DNA from 4 places in the Salipaludibacillus sp. CF4.18 genome. Region 3 is predicted to be linked to each of the others. Evidence: riboswitches for the same ligand, from Rfam matches in the RefSeq annotation. Region 3 holds a riboswitch; each other region holds the start of a gene.
The links. A riboswitch is a leader RNA that binds a small molecule or an ion and turns the genes downstream of it on or off. The one in region 3 is predicted to bind cyclic di-GMP.

Region 1: linked by a shared signal. The riboswitch ahead of ACHABW_RS04885 (response regulator transcription factor) and the one ahead of ACHABW_RS02800 (PAS domain S-box protein) in region 3 are both predicted to bind cyclic di-GMP.
Region 2: linked by a shared signal. The riboswitch ahead of ACHABW_RS07985 (sensor domain-containing phosphodiesterase) and the one ahead of ACHABW_RS02800 (PAS domain S-box protein) in region 3 are both predicted to bind cyclic di-GMP.
Region 4: linked by a shared signal. The riboswitch ahead of ACHABW_RS23955 (putative bifunctional diguanylate cyclase/phosphodiesterase) and the one ahead of ACHABW_RS02800 (PAS domain S-box protein) in region 3 are both predicted to bind cyclic di-GMP.

What each region holds. Positions count from the first base shown of each region.
Region 1 is NZ_JBIMEV010000004.1:186,235-194,674, forward strand. Features, by position in the region: gene ACHABW_RS04865 (CynX/NimT family MFS transporter) at 1-785, shown strand, start outside; gene panF (sodium/pantothenate symporter) at 831-2,288, opposite strand; gene ACHABW_RS04875 (YhdT family protein) at 2,285-2,587, opposite strand; gene ACHABW_RS04880 (NAD(P)/FAD-dependent oxidoreductase) at 2,828-3,799, shown strand; gene ACHABW_RS04885 (response regulator transcription factor) at 3,831-4,526, opposite strand; cyclic di-GMP riboswitch class I at 4,694-4,781, opposite strand; gene ACHABW_RS04890 (hypothetical protein) at 4,941-5,240, opposite strand; gene ACHABW_RS04895 (response regulator transcription factor) at 5,381-6,076, shown strand; gene ACHABW_RS04900 (HAMP domain-containing sensor histidine kinase) at 6,057-7,484, shown strand; gene ACHABW_RS04905 (S1C family serine protease) at 7,722-8,440, shown strand, end outside.
Region 2 is NZ_JBIMEV010000009.1:1,576-10,015, forward strand. Features, by position in the region: gene ACHABW_RS07985 (sensor domain-containing phosphodiesterase) at 1-1,583, opposite strand, end outside; cyclic di-GMP riboswitch class I at 1,654-1,736, opposite strand; gene ACHABW_RS07990 (hypothetical protein) at 1,977-2,690, opposite strand; gene ACHABW_RS07995 (hypothetical protein) at 2,706-3,359, opposite strand; gene ACHABW_RS08000 (HNH endonuclease) at 4,509-5,237, opposite strand; gene ACHABW_RS08005 (hypothetical protein) at 5,257-5,874, opposite strand; gene ACHABW_RS08010 (hypothetical protein) at 5,919-6,440, opposite strand; gene ACHABW_RS08015 (DNA adenine methylase) at 6,995-7,900, opposite strand; gene ACHABW_RS08020 (hypothetical protein) at 7,900-8,440, opposite strand, start outside.
Region 3 is NZ_JBIMEV010000002.1:174,978-183,417, reverse strand. Features, by position in the region: gene ACHABW_RS02800 (PAS domain S-box protein) at 1-3,936, opposite strand, end outside; cyclic di-GMP riboswitch class I at 4,147-4,231, opposite strand; gene ACHABW_RS02795 (transposase) at 4,387-4,554, opposite strand; gene ACHABW_RS02790 (hypothetical protein) at 5,091-5,474, shown strand; gene ACHABW_RS02785 (hypothetical protein) at 5,786-5,989, opposite strand; gene recJ (single-stranded-DNA-specific exonuclease RecJ) at 6,962-8,440, shown strand, end outside.
Region 4 is NZ_JBIMEV010000079.1:6,593-15,032, forward strand. Features, by position in the region: gene ACHABW_RS23945 (MATE family efflux transporter) at 1-762, opposite strand, end outside; gene ACHABW_RS23950 (ZinT/AdcA family metal-binding protein) at 1,117-1,914, shown strand; cyclic di-GMP riboswitch class I at 2,475-2,557, shown strand; gene ACHABW_RS23955 (putative bifunctional diguanylate cyclase/phosphodiesterase) at 2,654-4,918, shown strand; gene ACHABW_RS23960 (ABC transporter substrate-binding protein) at 5,096-6,100, opposite strand; gene ACHABW_RS23965 (FecCD family ABC transporter permease) at 6,452-7,435, shown strand; gene ACHABW_RS23970 (FecCD family ABC transporter permease) at 7,435-8,440, shown strand, end outside.

The DNA of each region.
Region 1 (8,440 bases), on a different contig from region 3:
TGTCCATTATGGCTGCTCTTGCCTCTGGTTTAGCTGTTCCTTTGGCTGAAAACTATAGCCTCGGCTGGGAGAAATCTCTTGGTGTATGGGCACTCTTACCCTTGATTGGGATACTTATTTGGCTTCCCCAATTAAAAAATAAACACACAAAAGCAAAAAACTCTGTTAGTGCAAAAAGCTCTATTTGGCGTTCCTCACTTGCCTGGCAAGTGACACTTTTTATGGGACTTCAATCCTGTATTTATTATTGTCTGATCTCGTGGCTTCCTGAAATCCTATACAGTCAAGGGATTGATGTTGTAACTGGAGGCTGGCTCTTAACGGTCCTTCAATTTGCTGGTCTTCCAGCAACTCTGTTAATACCAGTTCTTGCAAGTCGCATTTCTAATCAACGTCCGATTGTGGCTAGCATTGCTATTCTGTACCTTCTCGGTTTTATCGGAATTTTTTTAAGTGAAAATATGATCTTAGTCGTAGCCTTTATTATTGCATTAGGTGTGGCACAAGGGGCGGGAATTAGTCTTGCTCTAATTCTATTCGCTTTACGAGCCGAAAACGCAGAAGGTGCAGCTAATTTATCCGGTATGGCACAGTCCGGCGGATATTCATTAGCAGCAATAGGCCCATTTTTTATGGGATATTTATTTGATTCTTTTCAAACATGGACTCCAGCTTTTGTGATGTTTGGAATTCTATGTATCGGATTACTCATTGCTGGTCTTGGAGCAGGCCGAGATTTATATATATTGCAATCTGAACAAAAACAAGCAAAGATGAAAGCTTAATTTTTCTAGAAATTAGAGGGTGACGTAAAAGTCACCCTCGTTTCATTAGATTGTTTTTGTCGGAAAATAATAGACTTCCCGTTTGATCAGCAAGCTAGCACTAATAAACGCTAAAAGGGATAATATAACAGGGACCACCACGGCATGAACGCCAAACAGGTCACCATACTCACTATTAAATCGAAAAATGATAATGTAAGAAACGAGTCCTGTAATCATAGAAGCGATAGCCCCGTATTTATTACTGTACTTCCAATAAAGACCAAGTACGATTGGCCATATAAACGCCGCTTCTAATCCCCCAAATGCAAATAGATTTAAGTAAATCAATAATTCCGGAGGGTTAATCGCTAAAAGAAACACGATAATACCTAGAAATGCAGTCACACCCATACTTACTTTCTTCACATGGCTATACGTTGCTTTTGGCTTCATATAATTAATATACACATCCTTAACAATCGAAGAACTTACTAGTAAAAGCAGGGAGTCCACTGTTGACATCATTGCTGCAAGCGGAGCAGCCAAAACCAAACCAGCAAGCCACCCCGGTAAAACCTCCAGTGCGATTAACGGGATAACCTGATCCGCCACCTCAATACCTGGTAGAACTGGACGCGCAAACACACCAATTAAATGCATATTTAACATGATAAAACCAACAACAACCGTGCCAATCATTAACGCACGGTGCATCGACTTCGAATCCCGATAGGACATCGCACGAACGGCGACTTGAGGTAAACCAACAACCCCTACCCCAACTAAAATCCAGAAAGAAGACACGTAAAGACTGGTGAGTTGACCTTCATGACCATAAGGCGTGATGAGATTCGGATTTTCAACCATTAAATCATTAAAAATCTGATCCAACCCGCCACCGGCAATAACCACACCAATTAAGAGGATAAGTGTTCCACCAAACATGACGAATCCTTGAAGAGTATCTGTAAATGCTACTGCACGGAATCCGCCAATAATTACGTAGATTAACACAGCAATGGCAAACACGAATAAAGCTGTTTCATACGTTAGTCCTGTTAAGGACTGAATTAAGTAGGCCCCACCAATCCATTGCGCTGCCATTGCAGCGAATAAAAAAACAATGATACTAAGCGCAGAAACCAATACAACAATCGTGCTTTTATATCGTTCTCTTAAAAAGTCAATCAATGTAATTGCTTTATACCTGCGAGCAACAATTGCGAACTTCTTCCCTAATATTAGCAGGACAAAATAACCCGTCGCAACTTGTGTCATTGCAAGTAAGACCCATCCTAAACCAATCGTATACGCAGCCCCTGGTCCCCCAAGAAAGCTTGAAGCACTTCCATACGTAGCGACCATTGTCATCGCTAGAACGAGCCCGCCAAGTTCCCGGCCTCCAAGAAAATAATCACTTAAAAAAGAAGTGGATTTAGCCATTTTCCGGTTGGACCAAACCCCTATAAGAAAAATAACTACTAAAAATAGAATTAAAGGCAATAACACATCCCAATTCATGATGAATGCCCTCCATTCCCCGTGTCATCTTCATCTTCCAATGACATGTCAACAAGTACAAATTTGACAACGATAAAAACAAGGATGACCATCACAATAAAACCGACAATACAGCTCCAAAAAAACCAAGCCGGAAATCCAAATACGTATGTATATTCCTCCGGGGCTTTCGATCCCATTGTATATGCAAAACCATACCACCAAAGAATATTTACCAATGCAAGTATAACCCCGATCCACGCCTCGCGGTGCGCAATTTTAAAACGTCGCTCTGTCGTCCGCTCCGGTATTCTATACATCGTCACTGCCCCCTAGATTTTCTAACCTTCCACAATTAAATAATCGTTCTTATTTATTTACATACTAAAGAATTTTCTTTCAATGAGCAACTTCTCTTGCCTTGCAGATACCGAACGTGTTTCGTTGTCACCTTTTTTTCAATCTAGTATAATAAATCGATAATAGGACAGTTCAGGGTGGTAGTTTTTTAGAAACTGTTGTTTTGGAAGAGTAAGAAAGATAATGAGAGGGGTTTTACTATGAATATTACAGTCATAGGCGGGGGACTTGCTGGTGTTTTTGCAGCTAAAACTCTTATTGAAAAAGGAGAAACAGTAACAATTATAGAAAAAAGCAGAAGTATTGGCGGTCGTATGGCTACAAGACGTATAGGAGAAGGACGAGCAGATCACGGTGCCCAATTTTTCACTGTCCGTTCGATTGAACTCGAAAAACTAACGGAAGAATGGTTAGAGAATAAGTGGATCAAACGATGGTTTGGAGATGATTACCCAAGATATTCAGGTATGGAAGGGATGAACTCGTTCATTAAAAAAATCGCTCAAAATCTGCCTGTCACTCTTCAGGAACGTGTCGATCATATAGAAGCTAAAGACACGGAACTGATTCTATCGACTAACACAGGAAAAAAATACACCAGTGATGCTGTTGTATTAACAGCACCTGTTCCTCAAGCATTAGAATTGCTAGAAAAATCGCCAATTCACGTAACAAATCAAGATAAGAATTCCCTTGCTGCTTCAAAATTTAAACCTTGCTTCGTCGGATTACTCACACTAAAGAAACCTGTTTCTATAGGTGAGAATGGAATAATTTCTGATCACGTACCTGCTGGTGTCGATAAAATTGTAGCAAACGATCAAAAAGGAATATCCCACTCGCCAATCTTATCTGTCTATATGAACGGTGATTGGAGTAGAGATCACTTTGCCCTAAAAGATGACGAGGTGCTTAACGAAATAGTAGCTATTCTCTCACCAGACCTTATTGAATCTAATAATCTATCGGCCTATCAATTAAAACGTTGGCGCTACGCGGAAGCGACACACGTGTACAGAGAACCTTTCTTAAAACTGAAAAATTACCCGATCTTCATTGCAGGCGACAGTTTTTTAACAAAAAATGATACTAGTGGCCGAACGAGAATCGAGAGTGCTATTCTATCGGGTATTCGAGTCGGAGAGGCCACTTATCGGGATTCACGTTATTGAATTTTAAGGAAGCGAACTCTTTATAACTTCGTTACCGTTGTCCTTCAACCCACCCGCACTTAATCGCTTTTACCAGTGCATCTGTGCGGTCTCGTGCACAAGTTTTTTTAATAAGTCGACATACAATGGTACTAATCGTTGACTCGGCAAAATAAAGTTTTTCAGCGATATTTTTATTGTTTTTTCCATCAAGGATCAATTGCAGAACAATTTGCTCATTCTTTGATAATTGAAGGTCAACCTTATCTTTAATAAGAACAAGCTGTTTAATCGGCATACTTTTGTATTTAATATGATCTATCTCATTCACAATATCTTTATGAAAGTCTGCCTCTAAAAAAATTCCTGTATTTAATAAAGTTTGCAACACATTTGAATAATTATCCTTTAAATAAGATAATGAAACTAACCCGCTTATCGGAAATGATAAAGTAGTAAGTAACTCTTTATGGAGAGGATTTTTACTTATAAGTAAAATGTGACAGTCTTCTTTCCTTTTAAGTTCATGTATTTTTTCTAATATTAAATTCAGTGAATATTTATCGTCATTATCAAACGAAAAGAAAATCCAATCTTCTTTAGTGTCCTTCTGTTGTTTTAACGTAAGGGCAATAATTTCCTCTGAAATTTTTCCTCTTAAACTTCCAGACAAAATGTCGGAGCTTTGATCATAGTAGATGATTCTAGATTTAAGTGATTGTACTTCTCTTTTTTTAGTAAGATTCATTCTGAAATTCCCTCCTTAAGTAGTAATACTAGTTAACATCATTCATTACTCAGAGCAACTAAATTATATAGTATTTAAGTACTTATTTATGGAACACAAAAACCCCACCAAAAAGAATGGTGGGGTATGAAAATAAGGTTACTTATTTTCAAAAGAGTCCAACTCTTTTCGGTAACCCGGCTGTCTTAGCTTTTATAAAGCCTTAGACCCGAAGCTTTGCGTCCTTATTTTTCAATAAGTTTGCCATTATCGAAGTTTATCGAATTATAGGTAATAGGTATTAAGTAAAATTATAGTCTTTTTTCGATAGAATGTAAACGTTATATGAGAGAAACTCCGTCTTAAATAGATAAACAAAGCCTCTCAAAAGTTAATTTCCAACTAATTGAAAGGCTTTGTTCAGTTTAAATATGATTATTCGGTGTCGTATATCTCTGATTCTGTTAAGTGACCTTCTTTAATTATTGTGTCATCAATGTTATCGGACGTAACAGCAATCGGATCTAATAAAATAGAAGGAACCTCGATTTGACCGTTGTCAGTTAGTGAATCTGTCCCAATTTCTTCACCGGCAGCAATCTGCATCGCCAGTTCAGCAGCTCTATTGGCAATCAAATTAATTGATTTATACACTGTCATAGTTTGTGTGCCCTCAACAATTCGTTGAACACCATCAAGTTCAGCATCTTGACCGGATATTGCTCGAAGAACCAAAAGGAAACCACTAGTATGTATTTGTTATTCCCCTTCATGTATCATGAAGAAAAGCAGCAACATCCATGAAACGAGATAACATTAGAAAAATAATTTAAGAAAAACGCATAGCGTCAAAAAAACTAAGGAGATAACTATCAATGACGACCATATTAGTAATTGAAGACGAAGAAGCCATTAACCATGTTCTGCGCGTTTTTTTACAGCGAGAAGGTTGGCATGTTATTCAAGCATTCAACGGAAACGAGGGAATCGATGCCTATTACGATCATCACCCAGATTTAATCTTACTGGATGTGATGCTTCCTGACCGAGATGGTTGGAGCGTCCTTCATGAAGTGCGTGAAGAAAGTCAGTGCCCTATTTTAATGCTGACTGCTCTCGGTGACGTGCAGCACCGACTAACAGGATTGAACAGTGGCGCTGATGATTACATCACGAAACCTTTTATTGCCGATGAAGTTGTCGCTCGAGTTCATGCCGTCCTTAGGCGTGTGACTACCCCTTCGGAAGAAAGAGATAATTCTACCTTTACCTACGGAGAGCTCACGATAAACGAATCCACTAGAGACGTTCGTATTGGAGGAAATATTGTGGCCATCCTTCCAAGAGATTTTAAGCTTCTTCTTTATTTGGCACGAAATCCAAACCAAACATTGACGCGCGAGCAACTATTAGAAAATGTTTGGGGTCAGGACTACGAAGGCACAGATCGAGCTGTTGATTTATCCGTCAAGCGGATCCGGCAAGCATTGAAAGATTGGTCAGATGACGAAGGTGAACTAACGACAGTAAGGGGAATGGGGTATCAGTTCCGTGTCTACACGAAAAAATAAACGGATTCCACTGCTCCAACATTGGACAAGACGTTATTTAATGACCCTTGTTGTCGGACTTATTGTAATCGGGATTATTTCTGCTCTTTGGATTCGCCACACTACTATAGAAAACCGGATTGATTTAACACGGTTTATTGCAGAACAAACCGCGGCACAAGTTGTTAATTTACAAGAAGATGAGACAACCCTGGAGGACACTCCAGAAATTAATCCTCAATTTCGAGAAGAAACAGAGATTTTTGTTGTGGATCCAGGAGGTTACACGCTTTCTCCATATAACCGTCAAGGTGGTCTCTCCATTCGAAGATTCCCTACGACGATATTGGATAGCGAAGAGGATGTTCAAGTTGTTGATTTAACGAACGAAGGAGACCGTTTCTATGTCGTGAAGGCCCCTATTGAAGATCAAGACGTTCTTTTTGGCTGGGTGCTTGTTTTACAAAAAGAAGAGTTTGTAACTTCTGTCCAACAAGAATATCGCCAACTCACCATGATGCTTTTAAGTATGGCGGTTCTTGGATGGGCGGCAATCTACTTTCAATTACGCCGATTAGTTACACCGATTAAATATGTCTCTAATGGTGCTCGTAAAATTAAAGAAGGCACGTATCAAAAAATGGCACTTACTCCAGAATCTATTAAAGAGGAAGAAGTCTATGATTTAGTGGAATCCTTTAATGAGATGGCCAATCGTCTTGAACAGCTGGAAGAAACGAGGACGGCACTGCTAGCCGGTGTGACACATGAATTAAAAACACCCGTCACCTCGATTAGCGGGTTGTTGCAAGCACTTGACCAGGGCGTTGTTCAAGGAGAGGAAGCGAAATCTTTTGTGAAGTATTCATTAAAGGAAACGGAAAAACTACAAACAATGGTCGAGGATTTACTCGTTTTCAATTCTTTAGCCGTCGATGCTATTCCGATGAGGAAAGAGCCGCTGCTTATCGCCGATGAAATCAAAGATGCCGTTAATCAATGGCGGGTAAATCGTACACAGTGTGAAGTAAGACTCGACATTTCTGAAGAGGTATTGGATGTCGAGGTGGATCTTGATATCGTGCGTTTCCAGCAAATCCTAACAAATTTAATGAATAATGGTGAACAAGCGATGTCTGGAATTAATCATGGAACAATGTTTATTCATGTTTTTGTCCGTGACAAGAATGTATTTGTGCAAGTTTCAGATGAAGGGATCGGAATACCCTCTAATGAACAGGAGTTAATTTTTGAGCGCTTCTTCCGCGGTGAAGGGAAAAAGTATCAGACAAGAGGACTTGGACTTGGTTTGGCCTTGAGTCGAATGCTTGCTGAGGGGCTGGGCGGTAACCTGACACTGACTTCGAGTGGTGATGAGGGTACTGTATTCACATTATCCCTACCAATTGCATCAGGTGAAGAAAAGTAATTTGCGTTAATAAAGTTTAGTCGCGTAATGACAGTTGCGCTGCTAAACTTTTTTTATTTGCCTCTGTTATGATGATTTTTCAATATCGTCATTCATTTTTTAACAGAGTCTTTTAGTAAAAATGGAAAATTACTTTTTCACACTTTTTGAGATTTCCGACATCTAGCCGACATAATCGAAGTCTATTATTAGAATCAGTTAAGAAATGCATTTGAAAAAAGAAAGGGGATTTTATATATGAGTAACTATGATGAGTATAAAGATGAAGAAACGGAAAAATCAAATCCGTCAGAGAGGGAAACGATTGAGACCTTAGTAGTCCCTGAGAAAAAACAAAAATCAGCTGGATGGCTTCGTACCTATATTTTCCCTACAGGAAGTGGTTTTATTGGAGCAACTATAGCAGTGTTAATTTTGTTTCAAACGGAGATTGTCGGCCCTGTTACGGCAGAAGAAAACCCGGATTCCACCAATGAAACAGCAGAACAGTCATTAGAAGCAACAGAACTATCTAGTATGTCAGGAGACGCTTTGATAATTGAAGATGTCATCGAAAGTGCTTCAAAGTCAATCGTAGGAATCGTTAATATCCAGCAAGAATCTTGGCAAACACCTACTGGTCAAACAGCGCAGTCGGAAGAAGGCGTAGCAGCCGGAACTGGTTCCGGTGTCATTATCGATACAAACGAAGATTACACATACATTGTTACGAATAACCATGTTACGGAAGGCGCCAATGAGATTGAAGTTTCTCTAGAAAATGGTGAGACGAGAATTGGCGAAGTGGTTGGTTCTGACACTTTAACCGATTTAAGTGTTGTTCAAGTCGAATCCTCTGAAGATGACATTGCCATGAAGTTCGGTGATTCTTCTGCGTTACGAGTTGGCGAAGAAGTATTAGCTATCGGAAATCCACTAGGGTTGGAACTTTCTAAAACAGTCACACAAGGAATTAT
Region 2 (8,440 bases), on a different contig from region 3:
TCCATTGGTAAATACTTTAGATAGTTAATCGAAGAATATAAAGTGCCAAAGTCGTCTAGAGCAATATGAACCCCTAAGGATTTCAAATTATCTAATTGATGATCGGTAAAATCTATATTATCTACGAGCGTACTTTCCGTTACCTCTAGAACTAAATTTGTTGGGTTTATCCCTGTATCAGTAATGATATCTCGAATACTTTCTACTAAATCTGGCTGACGAAATTGAATACCCGAGATGTTAACTGATAATCGAAAACTCGGATACCCTTGAGATGATAACGCTCTCACATCTTCACAAGCTCTTCGTAAAACCCATTCTCCAATTGGATTGATTAACCCTGTTTCTTCTGCTATGTTAATAAAGTCATTTGGAGGTATTGTCCCCAAAGTTTGATGCTCCCACCTAATAAGAGCTTCCAAGCCAATAATTTCATTATTAATTAAATCAACCTGTGGCTGATAATATAAGACAAATTCATTCAATTTAACCGCCTGGCGAAGTTCATTTTTTATAATTAGTTGTTTAGATAGATCCGTGTTAATAGAAGGCTTATAAAATACAATTGAGCTTTCTCCTTTGCTTTTGGCCCTTTTCATAGCAATCTCAGCATTTTTCACCAATGAATCAACATACACACCATCATCAGGGTAACAACTTATACCGATACTGAGTGTGACCAGAAATTCGTGGTTTTCTGCTTTAAATGGACTAGTTAAGCTATCCAATGCTTTGTCAATAAACGTATGTATGTCTCTTTGTGTTTGAAAAGGAATGACACAAATGAATTTATCGCTATTCCAACGACCTATAGTACAATTTTCACCTAAACAGTGAGATATTCTTTTGGCTATATCTTTCAATACAAAATCTCCGAATTCATAGCCTCCGATACTGTTAATGACACTAAAACGATCAACATCTAAGAACACAACAGCTAAACAAGATTGCTTTTCCATAGATTGATACAATAAATCTTTTAAGTTGCTTTTAAGTTGAGTGGAATTAGGTAACCCCGTCACAGGATCTACATGACTGATTTCTTCTATCTCGGGGCTTTTATAATCAATAACAATCCCGGCCAAACGAACGAAGGGCTCAAGCCTTTTCATATCCATTGAATCTGGACTTCTCCTAGCTGAAAAGTAAATGGCAAATGTCCCCACCATTTTCTTATTTGGCGTGAAGATGGGAAGCGACCAACATGCTTTAAGTCCACTTTCTAAAGCTACTATTTTATAGTTCTCCCATAAAGGACTAGTTTTTATGCTCGAAACAATGACAGTTTCTTTCCGAAAGGCAGCAGTCCCACAAGAGCCTTCTTTTGGTCCCACTTGAATAGTTTCAATAAACTTTATGTACTTCTTTGGAAGATTTGGTCCAACACCGTGGTTTAGCACACCTTGTTTCCTGTTTAAAAGAAGGATAGAGCCTATCGAACCAGATATCTGTTCTTCTAACATAATCACCAATTCTTCAAGTATAGGGGAAATCCGGATGTTGTTGGCAAGCATTTCTAAGATTCGATTTTGACCAGTAAAGATAATTTCTTTTTGCCATTTTTGCCTTGTACTCTTTCTCATGGGCACCATCCCCTCTTCCATATTTAAACAAAAAAGCACACCCCGAATGACACAGGATGTGTTGTCCTGAAACGGTAACTGGCTGACTTTGCTTTTGCTTTAGCCCCTATAGCTTTGCGTCACTATGTTTCCATAGCTTTGCTATTATCATTTCAATATGTGCAATAATTTTATTCCAAAAGTATTGTTTTGTATAATATAACATAAAAACTGACATAAACAAACAAAATATGACATAAGGTTTTGCTTTATAAAATTATATGTAACTACTCCACCGCAATCTGTCCTAAATTTGCGATGAGAATAGCATGAGGGATAATACTGCCAGTAAGTTTCATAATCAAGCTACATTAATGAATATGATTTACTTTCGATTATGCGTAAACTTCACTTTTAACTAAATAGATTTTGCTCCTCTAGAGTCTCGAACACCATACCGACTTGATCTTTGACAGATATTTGAGAACCTTCAACGTCTGCAAAATCTCCTTCCAAGAAACTTGTAAGCGTTTCTTTGATATCAGCTGTTCTTTCATCGGACCTACTCATGATATATAAGACGTGAGCTAATTTTTTCTGATTTACTAATCCAATATTTTTCTTTATGTTAAAACGAGACAATCTGCCGAGGAGGTACAATTCTCTCCCACATTCTTCTATTAAGAATGCGCCCTTTTCTGATTTGGGTAAAAACTCAAATACCCCATTTAGAATTAATTCATTATTTTGTCCACCTTGGTTAGTAGATTCCCTGAGCTTTGCCATTGCCTGGTCTACCTTTCCAGCTAATATTAGACGAATCGTATCATTACCTATTCTCTTAGATAATATTTTTTGAGAACGACTAAGAGAGACTTCTATTGCGTTCTTAGTCGTATTGAACTCGACAGCTGCATTATCCTTATCGAATTTTGTTTTTAGAAGAAATCGTAGTTTTTCCTTTGCATTTTTCTGCTTAAGCCAGCTTAATGAATTAACGTAAGTGACAATCTCCATTAATGCATTGAATTTTTGATGTTCTAAGGCTCTTGCCTCTTCATCAACCACGATTTTTAAGTTTTCTTGAGTTTCATGAACTGCTTTCTCTAGCTCCATTAAAATTTTCATTATTAAAGGCACCTCCTATCGGTTTTTATTGAAACTGTCTAAATCTATTTTGATTGCTACAAATAGTTCGTCAAAGTTAAATTCTCTATCAGCAAATAGATTTGCCGCTTGTTTTGTATATGAAAAGCATGGATCATCAAAAACTCTAAAACTTTCAATAAAATTGAGTTTAAGACTATCGCGCTTGCCATAGCTCGAGTTAGTTTTATCCCTTACATTGATGATTCTTTCAAATTTCTGGTCCGAAGTTAATTCAGCATCACCACATTCTGAAATAGACTCATTATACAAGTCCATTAGAAACGCTCTCTTAATATTACGAAAGCCAGACCTCGTTCTAAACAACTCTATTATGCGTTTTACTTCATCTGCAGAAGTGCTATTGCTAATATTGTCAAAGATATCCTCGCCTATTTTTGATAACATTTCCTTTTTAAATCGATGTTTAGACGTTCGATATGCTGAATCGCTCATTTGGCTTTTTGGCTTTCTAGTACGATTCAAAAACCAATCTTTATCAGATATCTTCACGTATAAAAGTATTTCTTCCATTCCATTCAATCTTTGCAGCCATAGATCTTTATCTTCTTCACTATAATTCTCCTTTTTCTCTCCATACTTTGAAAAGACTCGTGTAAACGCTGCTTCTAGTATTTCCTCTAAATCCATGATAATCATTCCTTTCTATTTTTTGACTACACTGTTGCGTTTCTTTGAGTAAAGTCTTATGAGAACACCAAAAACAAACATTATGAACTACCTTCAACACATACTTAGGGATTATTACAACAAGTACTTAGGATTATAATTACTTATTATTTGTTTTATTGTGAAACCTTAGAAGTACAAGCGTAAAATCATCTAAATAGAGAAAGGTTATGCTTTTTACTAAGGAAAATCCTCAACCTATACCCTAATAAACATATTTATTGTCTTGTTTCAATTGCAAAAATGGATACTTGTGCGTGATAGAATTTAGCTTGTCTGATGTTGATAATTCCCATCGATACTCTATGCTACTGGCTATTAAATGGTTGTTTCAATGAAGGAAGAAGAACTGTGGGAGATTGCTTTTGGAACTAGACTAAGATCAACTTATGTTTAAGCAAGTTAATATAACTATCTCTGAATTGTTTAACGCGTAGAGATTAATAGTAGTGATATCAGCTAATTCCCTTGGAAGTGAGGTTAAGTAAGCAAAATAAATTATTATAGGTTTTATATCCTCAACTATCAGATAATTAATACGCTGCTCTCAGTTTCCAGAAAGAAGCTATCTTGAAGTTTGAGCTTGAAATGTAACACCTAATCGGTGTCTTTTTAGTTTTGTCACAGGGACGTTACTGATTCTTGAACTACAGACATTTCTTGTAACAGCTGATGCCTGTTTTTCTGGCTTGGCAACGGATACGTTACTAAATCTAAGGATTCCAATGATTTTTGTAACGCTTATTCTTTAATTTTATAGCTATGAAACATACGCGCTACAAGATTTGATCCTACCTTGTAACGCTAGGAAACTTTTTTCTTATTTCGTAACGGGGGCGTTATAATATATTCTACTTATACTCACCCTATAAAGCCTATACCCCACAGACATTTCATCTCTCCTGTTTGTCTACAGAAAAATCATACTTTGGTTAGAACTCGATAAATCACTCACATACAGGGATTAAAGTGACGTTTTCTTTGATACCTGCCTTTGGCTTGGTATGAGTATGAGGACAGAAAAATAGCGAGGTGTCGATTGGCACCTCGCTTCCTTGCATCCATATAGTACTCTCCTGCAACTAAACATTGTTGCTTTACCACCTTACATTACATATTGTTATACTTTTCTGCTCTTATTTTCCGCATTAAAGTTGCATGTTGTCTGTTTTCTTTTTTAGTAACTAATTCTAAGTTTTCAGGTCGATTATCATCATTATCTAAGTTTCTATGATTAATGTCGTAATCCTTTCCATCAATTGCATTTTCAATTATTTTTTGTCCCCAGAACAAGACTGCCATAATTTGATGGTCTTTAAGATATATATTATTTTGCCTTATATTACCCTTAGGCAAATGAAAACCTCTGCAGTTATTTTTACTTACCTCCTTTTTATTGTTTCTCAACCAATATGTCTCGGATGTAGAGAATTCTCCGTCACCGTATACTAACCTTACATTGTTGGAATTATACTCTATTAAATAAATACTCCCTTCCCTTATTTCATAAAAGTATTTATTATTATTATATCGATAAATTTCACCTGCATTTCGATCTACAAGAAAAGAACACCCATCAGAAAATGTATGGAACACCCCGCCTAAGAGCCTCTTCTTACTTTTTCGCATTCTTGCTAAATACCTCTGCTTTTCGTTCCAATAATTTTTAATAGCGACATCCGTACTATCTTCATCTTCGATTGGCTTCCACGGAATTCGCCAATGTTCAGCTACTTCACTGTCCGTCAGTTCAATATCATCTTCAAGCAAATACTTGTCTACTTCATATTGCTCTAAATTAATTGCATCATTGTTTAAGTCAATCTGATTATTTCCCATATATAAAACCTCCAATTTTTTATTGCCTGCTGAAAGAGAAACTTTCAAGATCAGGCTCTTGAACAGTCTGATACGATCCATGCTGACTGTAATTTATTTGTAGGTACTCCATAACCTTTGGATTTGATAAAAATTCTTGAATGAAATCAAATAGATTATGCTCCTCCACCAAACCCTTTAATTTTTTGATCATATATTCAGACCCCGTTAGAGCAACTATCAAGACTTTTCTAATATCTACACCTTCATATATAAAAAATTCATCTTGTAGATGTCCGAACTCTACTACCAACCTGTTGAAATCAAAGTCATAATCTAGCTCAAACACTACTTTATCAATAGTATCTTTGGTGAAAAATACTGCCTCTGAAACGCCCTTATAACCTGCTTCAAAATCTGAGTTATTTAAAATGCTTAAGTCTCTTTTCCCCATTCTCTTCTCTTCATTAACACTGCAAGTATAAGCATATGCCTGAAGGTTGATAGTATCGTGGGTCTTTCCTTCTAAATCTTTGACGAATGCCTCTGATAACCAACGTCTTGTATTATCGTTAGAAAAATTAGCGTTCTCCAACGCTTTAAAACTACTAGCATTTAATTCCTCAAATGAATAATTAACACTGAATGTGATCATCATTATCCTCCTCCTTACATCTTGCTTCTCCTAAAGAATCAACTTTATTAAGAGAATTCCTTTACATTGTTGTAGAACTTGTACAATGGAATATTCAGCTCTTCTGCTGCTTCTTTTGCCTTTAAACTTCCAGACTTGTACTTTATGAAAACTAGGTAGAAGTTCTCTGGGTATGTCGAAGGGCGACCTACTCGTCTCGACCAATTGTTATCTTTCTGAAAAACATCTTCAAATTCCAATAGTGTTTCTAAAGAATGGAACCCCTCTTCGCTAAGAAATAATTCTTCATCGTACGTCTTGTCTAACAATATCAAGTTCAGAACTTCATCTCTTGCATACTTTAAAAAGTCATACATCTCTTGAATGTTACTACTGATGTTAAATAAGCTATGCAAGACCACTGTATCGCCTTGTTTAACAAGTTTTAAGAGCCTGTAATACTGGCTGAAGTCACATCTTCCTGAGCTGTCTATCAAGTCGAAAAAGATCTCGTCTGCATCTTGTGCTAGTCCCTTGAAAAACGTTAGTGATTGATACTTACTTATTGCAATGTAAGCGTATTTTGCCATTTTACATTCACCCCCTCATGCTTCCGAATAAAAGTAGCTTAAATTCAACAACTAATTTTTATACATACATATTCACCTGTCCCTGTTTGGTATTTAAACCATATTTTTTATAAAATCCTAACTACTTATTAGTTAAATTATACCGTATTTCCATAGGTAATAATACTCAATTTCTAAAAAATACTTAATTATTTTCCACTGATTTAACATTGATATAACAACGTTTTAGACAACATAAACCAACTCGAAACGTAAGGCGATTCACTAGACTTGTCATCAATGAAATACTCCCCATAGGACAGGAATAACCCCCTAGTATTAGACGCCACTACAAAGCATTTAAACGACATAAAATACATGAATATTATACGACACTTATATTTATGTGATATCCAAAAATACCCAAACTACTTTAAGTGGATAAAGAAATGAAACTCTTGCTTCCGGTACAACTGCTTATCATTGTTTAATACCAAGTGGCGATGGATGAACATAAATCTACAAAAGTACAATAAGAAAATGACCCTCCTATAGAAAAGAGGGTCTAACACATATTACAACTCATCATCATGTGGTTCTTCTGGAAGTAGCCATTCAGGTATCTCGAAGTTTACCCATATGTACTCTTTTTCCTTTCTACCACTGACTGAACTTGGAATGGTGACCAATCCAATAAAGTGTTTGTAAAATCCATTCTTTTTATTGAGAGCTTTATACAAATCATTGTCATAACCACTTAAGATAACTTTATTGTTCGTAGTTAATAAATTATCTATCAAAGTTTTTTGGTCTTCTAATGTAAAAGGGTGCAAGTAACCATAGGTTTCTTTTGTTTGCTCCGTTTGACCACCTTTCGTTTTTTCTGTTTTAACATAGGGAGGATCAAACCAACTTATTATATCGTCACGATGAGTGTGTTTGTAGAATTGTTCTTTGTAATCTCCGCAGGTAATATCAACCTCGTCAAGTATTTCTTCTAAATGATACAATTTATCCAGACTCTTAGGAGGGATACCATTAAAAGTATTAGTCAAACAAAATATTTGTCTGTCGGCCGCTCGGCTGTATTTAGATACAATATAAGTTAATGCTGCTGATTCCACTTGAGGTGTCTCTTCATTTAGTCGCGCAATATTTGCATCGTTAAATTCCTCTTCTGAAGTATAGTAATCTGCCATCAACCAAATTGCTTCTATTAATTCGTCTGTTTCATATGGGTCTTGAAGACATCTGAAAAGGTTGATGACCCCTATATCAATCTCATTTGCTAACTTAAAATCCAACTCTCTCTCTGGATCAAGGTGTAGGAATAACCTACACCCTCCCATAAAGTAATCTGCCGCTCCAACTAATTCGTATTCTTCTATTGCACCCTCTATTATTTCGCAAATAATTTCAATTATTTGTGACTTACCTCCGAGTGTTGCTAAAGGATCTGAGGATTTTAATCTCTTTGGCATTATTTACCTCCTTCTGATAGTGATAAATTAATGTCAAAAATAAAGACAGTGGCCTTTTTTCCGTTTTTACTCTTACCGTAATTACGAACTTTGGAAAGCTTCCCATCATCTTTATCAGCATGCATAACCCCCATTATTATAAAATCTTTTAAGACATCATGGTAGGCATTATCAGACCTGATGATAACTAATAGGTGTCTTAATTCACCCGTTATTATTGCTATTGGGTAATGACCGTCTTTACCTAACTCTTGATCATCCAATATACAACCTTTATGCTTATATTTGTCAAAAATACCACTGCTTTTTGTTGGGAAGTCATGTGGGTTATTCTTATAGCAATCTACCATTATTTTATAATATGAACTTACACTTACACCAATCGTTATGTCACTCGCTACTATACTTCTAATATCTTCGACTTGAATTACCTTCTCCCGTTGATTAAATATTGCATCCTCTATACAGTTCGATATAACCTTTAAATAATTAGGGCGAATTTTACCAATTTGTCCTAGTTTTTTTTGTAGTTTTTTAGAT
Region 3 (8,440 bases):
CCCCAGTCCCGTTCCTTTTTCTTTTGTACTATAGAATGGTTCACCAATATTTTTAATTCGATCATCAGAGATGCCACACCCTTGATCAATAAACCTAAAGATAATTTTATCTGAACCGTACCAATTCGTTTGTATTTTGATTACCCCTCCGCTGGACATAGCTTCTAATCCATTTTGAAGAATGTTGATAAATACTTGTTTGATCTGATGGTTATCACAAGTGAGAAAAGGCAGTTCAGCATCAGTCTCTTGTATAATTTCAATATTGTTCATTATGGCTTGTGTACTAATTAATGTAACTATATGTTCTAACAGATCATATATATCCGTCAGTGTCATTTTACTTGCTTGTGGCTTAGCAAGGGACAGGAACTCACTTACAATCTCTTCTAACTGATCGATCTCGGATAACATAATAGTCGTATAGTTAGGTTGATCTAACTCCTTCTGCATGATTTGAAGAAATCCCTTTATCGAAGTCAAAGGGTTCCTAATTTCGTGTGCAACGCCTGCTGCCAATTGTCCTACGGCGGATAACTTTTCCGTTTTTCGTATATATTCATCTATTTTCTTTCTCTCTGTTATATCACGACCTACAAATACAAAATCTTCTATTTCATCCCCACCATCAAATACAGGGGTTCCCTGAACTTCTAATTGAACCCATTCGCCATTAACATGCTCACATCGAAACTCAGTTTGAATGGGTCTTTTAGTTGAAATCATTTGGTAAAAACTTTCTTTCATATATAAACAATCTTCAGGGTGAACCAAATCAAAAATTGATTTCCCTTCATACTCTTTTGGTGACTTTCCTAATAGGACCTCATGAGAAGGCGAAGCATATTTAACTGTTCCGTCTAAAGTGCATACACCTACTAAATCCAACATATTATCGGTAATAAGACGGTACTTGGACTCACTCAATTTAAGCGCCTCTTCTACCTCTTTCCTTTCTGTAATATCAGCACATGAACCAATGACCTCGACAACCTTCCCACCTCTCCTAATAGGGCGTAAAATGCAAATGTAATGGATTCCATTCACTTCACCTTCGTAAGTGACATTATCTTCACCATTCCATGCTCTCCGATAATGTTGATTTACCTTTTCGGAAAAGTGGGCGGACAGAAAATCACTTGATTCCCTTCCAATTATCTGTTCAGGAATAAGATCCATTCGATAAAGTAACTCGCCATCACATAAAGTATGAATAAATATACCATTTTGTTCAATAAACTTAAAGATCATCCCTTGTTGCTGTCTAACGGTGTCCGACAATTCTTGACGGGCTATTTTTACGGCCTCTTCTAACCATTTTTGTTTAGATAACTCTTGTGGAATTCCATGTTGATCTATAATTTGCTCGATTTCCACAAAGTTTTGTACAAGATCCTTTGGAGGTAAAGGTTTACTAAATAAAAACCCTTGAGCCTCATCACAAAGATTCCGTTGAAGAATAACCAATTGATCTTTTAATTCGACTCCCTCAGCAACAACGTCAAGTTTTAACTCATGAGCCATTGCAATGATTGTTTTGACAATGGTGGCATCATTCGAATCTTTCGTACAATTACGAACAAATGATTGATCAATTTTAAGTTTAGTAATTGGTAGTTCCTTCAAGTAAAGAAGAGAACTATATCCTGTTCCGAAGTCGTCTAAACTTATTTGTACACCTATACTTTTTAATTCATTTAAGACTTTGAAACCTTGCTTAATATCCATCAACATACTTTCCGTAATTTCAATTTCGAGGCATTCAGGCTCTGCAAGGGGAATAAATTCTCCAGGAGGAATTAAACCCTTCTCCGAGTGTTGCCAACGAATTAATGCCTCAACTCCTACTATTTTGCCTGTAGTTAGATTGATTTTAGGCTGATAATAAAGACAAAACTCATTTTTTTTCAGTGCTTTTCGAAGGTCTGTCTCTATTTCAAATTTTTCAAAGTTATGTTCCATTTGATTAGAACGATATAATTGAAAATTGTTTTTCCCTCTATGTTTTACCAGATTCATAGCTGCATTTGCCTTTTTAATTAACGTCTCGGCATCTTCTCTATCGTATGGATAAAAGCTAATACCAATACTGGCTGTAGTATATATTTCATACTGATCTATATGGAAAGGCTCTGAAAAACTATCAAGAATACGTTCCGCAACAACATATACTTCCTGTATATTCTTATTTAATTGAGAAACAAGAAATTCATCTCCACCATGTCTTGCTAAGATCTCCTTGTCATGAAAGCAATGCTTTAATCTCTTTGAAACTTCTTGTAATAGACGATCTCCAACTCCTTGCCCTAACGATTCATTAATTAAATTAAAGCGGTCTAAATTAAAGAAGAGAACTGCCAAACTCTTAGTCGTTTCTTCAGATAAAATCGTTTGGAGATAGTTATGGAAATGACATCGATTGAATAACCCTGTTAAAGGATCATGGTAAGCCAAATATTCAATCGTTTCCTCCGCCTTTTTCCGAGCAGTTATATCAATTAGCGTTTCATTTATCGCAGGTTCATTTTGAAAAAAAGTTTTAGAACTATGTGCTTCCATATGAATAATTGTCTGATCTTTTTTTATAAGCCTATATTGATAAGGTTCGCTCGAAAGGCTGCCTTGAAGACGTTTATTTATCTTTTTGGCTACCAGTAACCGATCTTCAGGATAAACTATATCTAAGACATTCATACCTATGATTTCTTCTACTCTATAACCTATCATTTCAACTGCTTTACGATTTACATATGTGATCATTTTGTCTTGAATAGTATAAATGCCCACCAAAGAATCTTCTGCCAAATGACGGTATTTCGATTCAGCTTCTGTTAACGCCTCTTGTGTATTTTTAAGTTCAGTGATATCTTTGAGAATTCCATACACCCCAACGATTTGTTTATTTATAATAATGGGTACGCTAGTCATATTAAGTTCTATACGTTCCCCTTTTTTACTATAAATAGCCGTTTCAAAGATTTTTGGTTCGCCTTTTTTTGTTAAATCAAAGTGTTGATTTGTCTTTTCTAATTGATCTCGAACGATATAAGAAACGAAAGATTGATGCAGTAATTCTTCTTCTGAATAACCATAAAGGTTTACTGTTTTATTCACACTTAAAAGTTTTCCTTCTAGATCAAAAGTTAATACTATATCAGGGTTGTGGTAGTATAGGGACTGATAATACTGTTCATTGGTTTGTAACTTTAATGATTGAGCGGTCATCTTCTCTACAATGCGAGACCCAAATAATACTAAAAGTAGTATTATCAATGTTGCAATTCCAACACCAATTGCCAACATCGTACTATCTATCATAAAAGTATGTGTATTATCGTTGATATTGTGTTCTGAAATTGGCATAGCAGAAGCTGGCATAGCCAAATAATGAATCACAGATACCGCAAAGCCCATTAGAACCCCACACATTAATTTTTTATGAAAAGGAATGATGTTTTTTTGTTTTATTGAACTTATCTTACGCAATGAGATGTAAATTCCAATCACCCCAACTGAAATAGCGCCCCAATTGTAGCTCAATGCCACATTTTCATGCAGAGCTCCCATCCCTATATAGTGCATGGTACTAAGACTCATACTTAACAATATACTGCTAGGTATGACATTATTTTTTATAATGAAAATTTTTAATGAAATATAGGACCCTAAAATAGCAATAACTAAGGACGCCCACACATACAATGAGTCTAAATTATGTTGATTAATAGGTTCATGGGCAAGCATTCCTGTAAAATGCATACACCAAACTCCTATCCCTAAAGACAAGGCACTCATAAGTAACCATTTATCAAGGAAATGTCCAGTGTCGTGAACCCTTCGTAAACAAAGATCAAATGCCGAATAAGATGCAATAATAGCAATCATGATTGAAAAAATCACAAGAATTACATTATATTGACCTATCATGAGTTCCATATTCCCGACCTCCAGTAGAATAAATTTGCAAATTGCAACCTTGTGGGCTTGGTTCCGAACAAGATTTTTAAATGAATATGGGCTTAGCTCACTTTGGATTGAAGAATGCTTCGAATCACCGTGTTTCAGTTGGACAAATAGTCATAAGCTTCATATCTCACTTTTCTTGGTACAAATAAAGAACACACCCGAATAGGTGTGTCCTCCTCAAACGGCACCTGGCTGGCATGACCTTATGGTTTTAGCCCCTCTAGTTTTGCGTGCCCCCATTTCTAAATGTTTGCCTTTAATATTTTTCATAAAACTAAAGACTTGATACAAAAGGCCTCATAATAATATTAATTATATCATAATATGACAATTTTTAGAATACAATAAAGATATATGGATCTTATTTAAAAGAGTATGACCTATATAGTCCTATGACATTAGATTCAGAAGTGACAAATTCTACCACATACACATTTTCTGACAGACGTGATACTCGTGTTCGTAGCCAACCGATGCCAGAGCTCGATACGAATGATAGACATCACTGCTTATGATAGAGCCTGGTAAGATACGTTTCTCTGCAAAATCTATCAGGGTTTTCCCTTTGATATTCGGTACAACTTCCATTTTTACATAAAGAGGATGTCCTTGTGCCTACTAGCACTTTGGTCTTTTCTGTGCTCGACCACGTTCCCCCTTCAGAAAGGATACCAAAGAAAGCGTCGTCCAGTTCTACAATACCAGCTAGTGTATAATCTGCATCTCGTTTTCTCATCGCTTGCCGAATTTTGTGAAGCATGTGACTTAAATTTCTTCAGAGAGCTTATGTGCCGATATGCCATTCTTGTCATGAGCCATCAAATAGTTGGTCAGAAACCACTTGGTTAAGTCCGTTCGAGTCTTCTCCATGACGGTTCCTACCGTCACCGTCGATTGATAGCGGCATGACTTGCATTCAAAAAGACGATGCTTACGGGTCTTGGTCTCAAAATAATCATCATAACCACATTTTTCACAACAAAATCCATCCGACCACTTCTAATGAGAAGAGGTGGTTATGACAAGCTTCTTCCGTAGAAAACTGTTTATGAAATGAAATTAAACATATTTTTGATATTAATGTTATGGTTAAATGGTAGGAATTTTAAAAGGAGAGGATAATTTTGAACAGAAACAATACTGTACGTTTAGAAATATTGACCAATAATGACAAGCTTTTTCAAAGATTTGAACATGCATTTCTTTCGATTGCAAAAAAATATATAGAATGTACTCCTATTGATGTATCTAATATAAACTTCGAAAAGACAAAAAATCATATTATCGTATTGTACGATTATAATAGTTTGGAATTAAAATATGCTTTTGAATGTGAAGAAGGCTCTGTACAACAAAAAGCTTCGCTTCCTAACGGTGAAATAGTAGATTCTTACATGGAGTTCTGGATAAAATGGGTAGTGGAAGGCTTTTTTTTAGACGAATTAGAAGTTGAATCAAAACACACTGAAATAACCTTTAGTAACAAGGATGTCATGAAAACGATTTAAAGATTAAAATGATTATGTCATTAGCTCAGAATAATTAAATATAGTGTTAATAGGGATAAATACTCGCAAAGTTAGTTTAATAATAAAATATACCTCCCTTATTAAAGGAAACTTTCCATTAACGTCATAACAGAAACTACACCTTTACTACAATAAAAGTTTTTCATATTCAGTAGGTTTTAGTCTTCATCTTTTTTAAAAACCTTCTTTATTCCTGAAGCACTAAGTACGCCTATAAGACCGCATATTAGTCCTCCTGTCTTTCTCCTAGCCCTTGGTGCTGATGAAATCCAGTGCCCCACTGCAACATTTTAATATGTTCTATCAGACGAATTCCTTTTCTTCGGTAATGTATGCTGGGGAATCTTTCGTATTAGCAATTGGATTCCTTTCTCTAAAAGCATAATCGTCTCGTTTAATTCTTCACGGTTATTTTGATCAGCAAGATATATTTCTTTGATACATAAAGATATAAGATCCCTTCGTTGTTGTAGGTACTTTTCCCTATTCTTCATTTTTCCTCCTTAATCAATTAAGTTATAAAAAGTAAGCTTATAAAATGTAAGCTTCAGTTGTAAAAAAAATATACAGAATATTTTGAATAATTAATAATGTACAGGGTTGTATATTATGTTTTTGCTTGGGTATTTTATATAGGCTCTCGTAGTAATGTATCTTCTGTTATTCAAATAAGCAATCATCATGGGATGTTTAATCCGTAATCTCTTAAATAATTCAAAGTTCAGTTGCACTGATGGCGCAGGTGGTCTTATTTTGACTTCGCCTACTTTCACATTCGCCGCACTTATTTTTTACATGACACTAATTTTAGAATTCAATTCCTAAAATGATAAAGGTTCATCCCCTTCATTTCTAAGAAAGAAATTATAAATTTTCTAAAGTAGCCAGCCACCAGGTTACATACTTAAGAAAAATACGGGTAATGATAAATATGTGAGGTGATATTGGTGAATAAAATTACATTGAATGAACTTTGCTATGCAGGTGAATACAAAAATCTATTAAGTTTGAAGTCTAATTTAATCAATTATAAAAGGAAAGGGCACCTATTTTTTAGAGAAAGGGTCTTTAACCTTAATCCATTTGAAAAGTTTGAACTTTATTATTACATGACTAAGGGAAACATTGATTATAGGAACGCCTTTCCTATACCAAAAAGTAGTTATGATTGTTTTCGTTTACGAAAAGATTCCCTAGATTCACTAAAAGACTTCTACTGCTCATATTACAGAGTTGAAGATATTTCCGATGATTATTTTATGGGCCTACATAGATTTGTAGGAGAAGATTATGTGTGGTTTTACAATAAAACGTAATATCTATATGGCTTAAAATCTATTTAATATCAGTTTCTACCCCCGAAACCATATAGAACCTTTAAAATTTCTATAGGAAGTATCTTATGATTTATTTTTATACCACCTTCATATTTGTAACAAACTTAGTAATAAAAGGAGTACGTATGAATGAAAGAATGGCAAAAAGCAACAATTCAAACATCTCAAGACCAACATTTGATCCATTATCTATCCAGGAAATTTAATATCGATCCCATAGTGATGAAGGTCCTATGCAGGAAGAGATTAAAAAATGAAGATGTGATCAGTGAGTTTTTTTATCCTTCGATTGAAGATTTACATGACCCCTTTTTATTAAACGACATGAGAAAAGCTGTCGGTCGGATCATTCAAGGAATGAAGCGGAAGGAAAAAATTATGATATTTGGAGATTATGATGCGGATGGAATTACGTCATCTGTGGTGCTCTATAGAGGATTACGTTTTTTTGGAGCAAACGTGGATATCCAACTACCTTCAAGGGCAGAGGGATATGGTTTGTCGGCTGAAGCGGTGAAGCGTCTTTCTTATGAGGGTGTAACGCTATTAATTACGGTGGATAACGGAACAAGTGCACATGATGCCATGAAACAAGCAAAACAAGAAGGGATCGAAGTGATTGTCACCGATCATCATGAAGTGTTGGGAAAACACCCAACGTGTCATGCCTTTATCAATCCTAAAAGAAGTGATAATACCTACCCCTTCCCTCATTTAGCTGGGGTTGGCGTAGCTTTTAAAGTGGTACATGCCCTCTTTTTAGCGGCAAAATGGAACTTTGGAAAACATCTTTGGAGATTTATTGAAATGACTGCTTTAGGGACGGTTGCTGATATGATGCCTCTCATTGGGGAAAATCGAATCATCGTTAAATCTGGGATCTATAAAATGGATACGGGTCCAGAGCCTACATTGAAGAAACTGTTTAACTGTTTAAAGCTATCCCGTATCGACAGTACAACCCTTTCTTTTCAAGTTGCACCGATTTTGAATTCTTGCGGCCGCATTGATAATCCCAATGTTGCCGCTCAGCTTTTTATGAAGGAAAACACCAAAACAGTAGAAATTTACGCTTTAATTGAGTTAAACAAAAAGCGCAAGGCTATGGTAGAAGAACAGTTTATGATTGCGGATTCTCTGGTGAAAGATCACTATCTTTTTTTAGATGAGCTTATTGTTGTATGGGGTGATTTTCATGAAGGTTTAATCGGTATTCTTGCAGCAAGAATAACGGAAAATTATCATAAACCCGCTATTGTTATATCACTTAACGGGAAAGGGTCGGCTAGAAGCGTGCAAAACTCCAAATTTTCTATTGTGAAAACGATCCAACGATGTTCAACTTATTTGAAAAGTTATGGTGGCCATCAAGCGGCTGCTGGATTAAATATTAATATGGATAAAGTAAAAGAATTTTCAATAGCCATTCAATTATCAGCAGTTAAGGAGACACTCATAAAATCAATCATTCATTATGAACATCAGTTTGCCATTACGAAGTTTCCAAAGAATTTATTTGATGATCTTGCTATGCTCGAACCATTTGGAATGGGGAACCCCATGCCCATCTTTCATAGTGGAGAAATTTCTATCAAAGACTACCGAACC
Region 4 (8,440 bases), on a different contig from region 3:
AAATAAATCCCGATTCACTTCTAGCATTTTTTTAAAGGAACTTGTGTTTGAAATATCTGACCACGAGAATAAAGACCAGTTTAAAAGGGTTTTGTTGAGAAGGAGGAGTAGAATGATTCCGCTCAAAACAGCACTTAATTCTGCGAGTAAACTAGCAAATGCTACTCCTTGTACGCCCCAGTTGAAGACATGGACAAATAAGAGATCTAACAAAATATTAATCGTATTCATGCCTATTTGAATGAACAGGGCGCTCTTTACATAGCTTTTTCCGATCAACCAGCCAAGAATTACAAAGTTAACGAGTGTAAAAGGGGACGACCAGATTCGAATATTAAAATAGAGCTCAGCTTGTTCTGCGACCTCCGTGGTAGGGTGAATGACAGTTAGTGACAGCCACCTGATAGGTTCCTGGAAAATGATAAAGGCTAAACCAAAAAAAACAGCGATCATAAAAGGACGAATAAATGCTTGATAAAGTTCTTTTTCATTGTTTGCACCATGCGCTTGTGCAGTGAAACCTGATGTACTTACTCTTAGAAATCCCAATACCCAGAATAAGGTATTGAAGACTATACTTCCAACTGCCACACCACCGATGTAGGAAGGATCAGTCAATTGGCCAACCACAGCAGTATCAACAGAACTTAACAAAGGCGTTGTCATTGTAGAAATCATTAAGGGAATGGCAAGTTTCATATATTGATTACTAGTTACCTCAGTTTGTAAAGGTACAGGAGGAAGGCTTGAGGAAGTTCCCATTTTGGTTCTCCTTTTTTTCTTTTTTTGTGGAGGGACGAATTAGTGATTTTTAATACAGATGACGATTTTTTAATCCAACTTTACGCAGGAGTTCAATCGAATTCTGTTTCTGATTAAGTCGGTCGGTTCCAGTTATAAAGGCTATGGAAAGGTTGAATATAGTCTCTTCTTTCCTTCCGAAAAACAATTGTATCATTATTTTAGAGATACCTTAACAAACGTTTTTTTATTTGTGCTTTGTTATTCATAGATTCAGAAACAGTTCATTATAATTGCTTGACGCTAACTGGGAATCTATGTATAATCGTAAAGCGCAATGATTTCGATTTAAAATCAAAAGAAGGAGTGTTTATTATGAATTCATCTATCAAAATGTTAAGTATTTTCACAATCACCGCTTTTTTAGCAGCAGGATGCGGGTCTTCCAATTCTGCGGAAGAAGCATCCGCCGACGAAGAAAAAAATAACGGCTCCTCCTCTGAGACAGTTGAAACTACCGAAACGGAGGAAGAGACAAATTCGAACAGCCATAATCATGAAAATAATCACGATCATGACGATGATAACAACCACAATCATGAGAACAATCACGATCACGATCATGATGAGGAAACGGAACAAATTTACAACGGGTATTTTGAAGATGAGCAGGTGGAAGATCGCTCCCTCTCTGATTTGGAAGGGGATTGGCAATCTGTCTACCTCTACTTACTGGATGGTGAACTGAATGACGTTTTCTCGCATAAAGCCGAGCAAGATGAGGATATGACTGAGGAGGAATATAAAGAATATTATGAGGTCGGTTATGAAACAAATGTCGACCGGATTGTTTTCGAGGATGACACGGTTACCTTTCATGAAGATGGAGAGGCATATTCCAGTGAGTATTCGTATGATGGGTATGAAATTCTTACGTACGATGCAGGAAATAGAGGCGTTAGGTTCATCTTTGAACGGATGGACGAATCTGAGTATATGCCGCAGTATATTCAATTCAGTGATCATATTATTTCCCCTACAAAATCGGACCACTATCACCTGTATTGGGGAGACAACCGCGAAGAACTGCTAGAAGAAGTTACCAACTGGCCGACTTATTACCCATCAGACATGGATGGCCACGAGATTGCGCACGAGATGATTGCTCATTAAATCTTTCCATTATTAGTCATTGCTATATAATAGAAGGATCTTACTAGAACTTTAGTGAAAGTGCTTAAGAGGTAATTCAGCTCGGAAGGATTGATACGGACCAATCCTAGTTATAGTGATGCAGCATCGTGAAATCATTGATCAGTTTCGCCGTGAAAGCTAACGATTTATTATAAAGAAGACACTACGGGTTTTTCTTACAAGAATTATAAAATCATTGGTTTTTAGAGATTGTTGTTTTACTTTGAACGGAGAGGCTTGAATCCGCTCTAAGCGGACCTTTAAAAACAACAAATCGCTATAGAATACAGAAAAACTGCTCCAGAATTATGGGGCAGTTTTTTCTATGAAACTAATTATTTGATATTTTTATGCTGTCACTACTTTATCTTCCTCATCGAGAGGTTCCATGCGATTAACGGAAATACTGGATAGTAAGCCGAGTATGTAATTCTTTAGATATATAATATATGTTTAATTTGAAACTTTGAATAGTTAAATATAACTAGTCTACTAAGAGTTTGTATGGTAAAATATAACTGTGTATATTTAAATATATTTCTTTGAACCGGCAAACTCATTGAAAAGTGAGGACGCAAAGCTACAGGCCTAAGGAGATCACTATGGTTGCTGGGTTCCCAAAGGAATAACGAACGAAGTTATTTCCATAAGGGAGTAGCTTTTTTGTATACATGTTTACATACTAACTAATACATTTGAGAGAATGTGAGGAACTATTATGATGACTAAAAAACAGTCAGGCGCTCTGCTTATTACCATTATCATCACATTATTTTACGTGTGGAATTATCTATTTAAAGAAAACGAATGGATGGGTGCACTTGGAGCGAGTTCTATTCCATTTATTGGAGGAACCTTGAGTTTAATCTGGCTTTATCAGGCATATCGTAAGAATAGAACGACGCAAAGATATTTCTGGCTGTTGTTAATTTTTGGTGTCTTTCTAAACATTTCAGGAAATTTGATCTGGACTTTAGGCATAATTACCATAGGGGACACTACTTATCCTGATATTTCATGGTTACTCTGGCTCTTAGCGTATATATTCTATTTAGCAGCATTAATTTATAAAACGAAGATAATTAATGGCTTTGGTGCAAATAACCCGTATTTATTTAATATCACTGTTTTTATGTTGATTGCTTCTGTAATCAGTATTCATTATTTCATTGAACCACTCATCGTTATTCAAAGTAATTCCTTTTTGATGACAATCATTAATATTGGTTTTCAAATATCTAACTTAAGTATTGCGTTTGTTGTAATGTATCTCTATTACCTTGCTCGACATAGTATTGAAAAAAAGCTGATTCAAATTATAATTATTGCATTTTCCGTGAGACTTATTGCTGACACAGGTTATACATTTATATCCATTCATGGGACTTATGAGATAGGAGGTTTTATCGAACCATTATGGGTATTTGCTGTCATGTTGATGGGGTTTGCCAGCTTTTTTGAGCAGGAACACGCGTATAATAATATACAAACAAAAAGTTATGTAAAAGAGAAAGAGCCTATTTTTCCATATATAAGTGCGGTAATTCTCATTGTACTAGTTGCCCAAAGCTACCAATGGGAGCTTAATGCTTTAAGTATTGGTATAAGTATAATTTTCTTTATGATTATTATTCGGCACCTCTCGATTATTAAGAAAAATAAGAATCTGATGAGTGAATACAGAAATTTAGCGTTTCATGATTCATTAACCGGTCTGAATAATCGGACAAGTTTTCATCACGATTTAGGACTTCAGATGGGAAACGCAAAACAAATTGACAGCACAGTTGCTTTGTTATTGATTGATTTAGATCAATTTAAACTTGTAAATGACACGCTTGGCCATCAAATAGGCGATCAACTGTTAAAATTAGCTTCGGTACGGTTACAATGTTCAACAGGTAATGATGCAGAGATTTACAGAATAGGTGGAGATGAATTTGTTATCATTCTATCAGATGCTACAGAGGAAAATTGTATTAAAGTAGCTAGAAAAATATTAAAAGAGTTTTCAAAATCTTTTAGTGTTGCTGGTCATGAAATGACAGTTACAGCAAGTATTGGAATAAGTTTATATCCGGAGCATGGGGAAGATCGGGAATCGTTACTTAAAAATGCAGATGCCGCCATGTACTTGGCAAAGGGAAATGGAAGGAATAAATTCCGTTTTTACAATTCGAAATTGAATGAGATAATGGTACGAAAGATGAAAATTGATAGTGAATTAAGAAAAGCAATGGAAAATAACGAATTCCATCTTGTGTATCAACCTAAAATTAATCTACAATCAAGAGAAATTATTGGTATGGAAGCGCTCTTACGGTGGAATAGTACTGAACTTGGATCAGTATCACCGGTTGAGTTTATCTCTATAGCAGAAGAAACGGGACAAATTGTTGCCATTGGAGAATGGGTTTTAGAAACAGCTTGTAAACAAAACAAAAGATGGCAAGAGGCAGGATTTCCACTTTTATGCGTGTCGGTAAATGTGTCTGTCCGGCAATTCCAGCAAAACGCTTTCCTTGAAACCGTAAAAGGTGTTTTACAAAATACAGGTCTTGAACCTCAGTTTTTAGAATTAGAAATCACAGAAAGTGTGATGCAAAATAAAGCCGAGTCTACTGAATTGTTAAAAGGATTGCGGAAGATTGGCGTGAAGACATCGATTGATGATTTTGGAACGGGATACTCCTCCTTGAATATTCTTAGAGAGCTTCCCATTGATACGATTAAAATCGACAAGTCATTTATTGATGGTATTTTGGACTCGGCAAGTGAATCGATGATTAAAACAATTATGGATATAGGATTGAATTTAAATCTTGAGGTGATTGCTGAAGGGATAGAGCATGAATGTCAGGTTGAAATGTTAGAAAAATACAACTGTAGATTTGGACAAGGTTATTTGTTTTTAAAGCCTACAGATAGAGCTGGTTTCGAGAAATATCTTGAAACGTATACTGCTCAAACTAGCTTGAATTAGTTGAATGGGTATTGTGTGATTCACAAAAAAGAGGTATTCTGCTTTCGCAGAATACCTCTTTTTTACGAAGAAATTTATATAATTATCCCGTCTTTTGTTCGAACTATATCCCTTTATCAGAAGAAGTGTCCACCAAGTTCTACTTAGAACAGGTGGACACTTGCTTATAGGTTGACGTTACTCTACTAAGCTTTCAAGTACATCATCGATAATTTGATCATTTGCAACAGGTCCATTGTATAACCAGCTTGTAGTTGACTCGTATTCATAAACTTGATCATTTTTTACGGCAGGAATATTTTGCCACAAAGGATCTTCTAGTAGTTCTATGCTATCATCTAATTCACTGCTAATTAAAAAGAGATGTTCTGTATCCAACTGAGCGACTTCTTCTAAAGAGATAGGTGACCAGTCACTGGTAGCAGATTCAGAAATTTCCTTAACAACGTCTGGTGAAGCGAGACCTAAATCTCCATACATAACAGCGCCACTGGATGCCGTTTCGCTAACTATAAAGAGCTGACCACCAGTAAGCCAGACCGCGGCTACAGAATCTTCTCCAATAGAATCCTTGATTATATCCTGGGATTCTTCTGCTTTTGCATCATAATCTTCCAATATTTGATCTGCTTCATCGTTAAGATTTAAAACTTTTGCTATTTCTACCAAGTCTTCGCGCCAATTTTCACTGTCTTCTGTACCAACAACATAAGTCGGCGCAATCTTTGAATATTGACCGTATTTTCCGTCACCAACAGTTTCAGCTGAGCCGACTAATAGTAAATCTGGAGAAAAACTAGTAACGGCTTCAAAAGGAAGGTCGAACGGAATCGTAGGTATGTCTTGTAAATCTTCCTGTAAATAGTCTTGAATCCCTGCACCATCTGAAATTGACCATTGCGCTACTGGAGAAACTCCAAGTGCTACCAAATAATCTTCTAAATAAGATGCGATAATTCGCTCTGGATTTGCCGGAATGACAACTTCATTTCCAAGTGAATCGGTTAATGTTGTTTCTGTGCTAGTATCGGAAGTTCCAGCTGCTTCTGTATTTTCCGTAGTTTCATCAACAGTCTCTTCAGCAGTTTCCTCACTGTTGGAACTAGTTTCATTATTTTCTCCACACCCGACAAGTGTTAAAGAAAGTGCTAATATACTAAAACCAAGTATACGTTTATTCATTGATAGTATTCCTCCTAATGGATAGATAAGTACTTTACTCAGATAATGATAACGATTATCATTATCGATAGCAAGAGTTTTTTTAAAAGTAGATATAATGACAATTCAATAGGACAAATATCAAAATAAATTCTCACAATAATCCATGTAGTAGAGAGTATTTTGGTGTATAATGATAATCATTCTCACAAGAAGAGAGAGACGCTTTCATTTCTGACTAATTTGAGAAAATAAAGATCAGTATTTAATGAATGTATAGCCATTTTTAATTCTGGCTGAAGTAAAGGAATGAAAAATATGGTATTGAATGAGCAAGAGTCTCCAAGTGAAAAATTAACATCACGTCCTATTATGGCAACAATTATTTTATTTGTTGGATTGATTGTCCTTGTTTTATCGGGAGCCCTTTCGATTTCATTTGGGGCCGCTGATATTAATCTAAAAACAGTATGGACGGGTGTCTTTGAATTTGACCCTAATTTAACTTCCCATCAAATTATCCAGGAATTACGAATGCCACGAGTGATTGCTGCTGCATTAGTCGGAGCTTTTTTAGCAGTTTCCGGAGCAATTATGCAAGGAATGACTAGAAATCCACTTGCTTCCCCTTCAATCATGGGTGTTACAGCGGGATCGGCATTCATGATCGCTATTGCGTTTGCTTTTTTTCCAGGGACCTCATATATAGGGTTAATGATTTGGTCGTTTGTAGGAGCGGGATTAGGCGTCGGACTTGTTTTTACGATTGGTAGCTTTTCCAAAGGAGGATTAACACCTGTTAAGTTAGCGCTAGCTGGTGTTGCGGTTACAGCTTTACTTCAATCGATCTCAACAGCAATTGCGATTCATTTTAACGTCGCTCAGGATATTATGTTTTGGTACGCTGGCGGTGTAGCTGGAACGCGATGGGTCATGATTCAGATATTGATTCCAGTTGCAATTATAGGTTTGATTCTTGCACTGCTAGTTGCTCCTTCGATCACTGTTCTCAGTTTAGGTGACGATATGGCAAAAGGATTAGGGCAACGAACGGCCCACGTAAAAATAGTTGGCACAATAGTCGTTTTACTTTTAACAGGTGCAGCTGTTGCTGTAGCTGGTACGATTGGTTTTATTGGTCTTGTGATTCCTCATATTACTAGATTTCTGGTTGGAGTTGATTATCGGTGGATTATTCCATGTGCAGCTGTTCTGGGAGCATTGTTGCTAGTCTTAGCTGATTTAGGAGCGAGAATGATCAATCCTCCTTTTGAAACACCAGTGGGTGCGATCACAGCCATGATCGGGGTTCCATTTTTCCTCTATCTTGCTAGAAGAGAAGGGAAGGGCTTTTAATGGAAATTCTAAAAAATACATACAGGAAACCACTTATAGTGATGGCAATATTGTTTATCTTTATTTTAACCACGTTCTTTCTAAGTTTAAATTTGGGACACATAAAAATTGCTCCATTAGAAGTTATTCAGACCTTGTTTGGTAGTGGCACAGCTGAAAATAAGCTTGTACTATTTGATTTTCGCTTACCACGTATGGTGATTGCCTTATTAATAGGAGCGGGATTAGGAATTTCCGGGGCAATTCTGCAAGGTGTTTCACAAAATGGTTTGGCAGATCCGGGAATTTTAGGAATTAATGCCGGGGCAGGACTTGCTGTTGTCATCTTTATATTCTTTTTTCAAGGGTCAATGACATCCCTTGGAACGCTGTCCATCTTTATGATGCCAATTTTCGCTTTAGTTGGTGGAGTTTTTGCCGCTTTTCTTATCTATACTCTTGCTTGGAAGGGTGGCGTGACCCCGACTAGATTAATTTTAGTAGGAATTGGAATAAATGCAGCATTCGGTGCAGGATTGATCATCTTCCAGTTGAAAATGAATCCAAATGATTTCATGCAAGCGACAGTCTGGCTTTCCGGAAGTATTTGGGGAGCAAATTGGAAATTTGTTTTAACAGTATTACCATGGATTCTAATACTCATCCCTTTTACGATGTACAAGGCATCGTCTTTAAATGTCCTCAATCTGGGTGATGAGATGGCAACAGGATTGGGAGTAGCTGTAGAAAAAGAAAGAAGAATCTTATTACTAACTTCTGTTGGTTTAGCAGGAGCATGTGTAGCGGTTGGAGGAGGTATCTCATTTCTAGGATTGGTTGCCCCTCATTTAGCGAGAAGGCTTGTCGGATCTAAACATCAAGTGCTGCTGCCCGCAACAGCATTAATAGGAGCATTGTTGTTGCTAGTTGCTGATATGATTGGTCGGAACCTGCTAGCCCCTTCAGAAATACCAGTAGGACTTGTTGTTTCAGCTCTAGGTGCACCGTACTTTATTTACTTGTTGA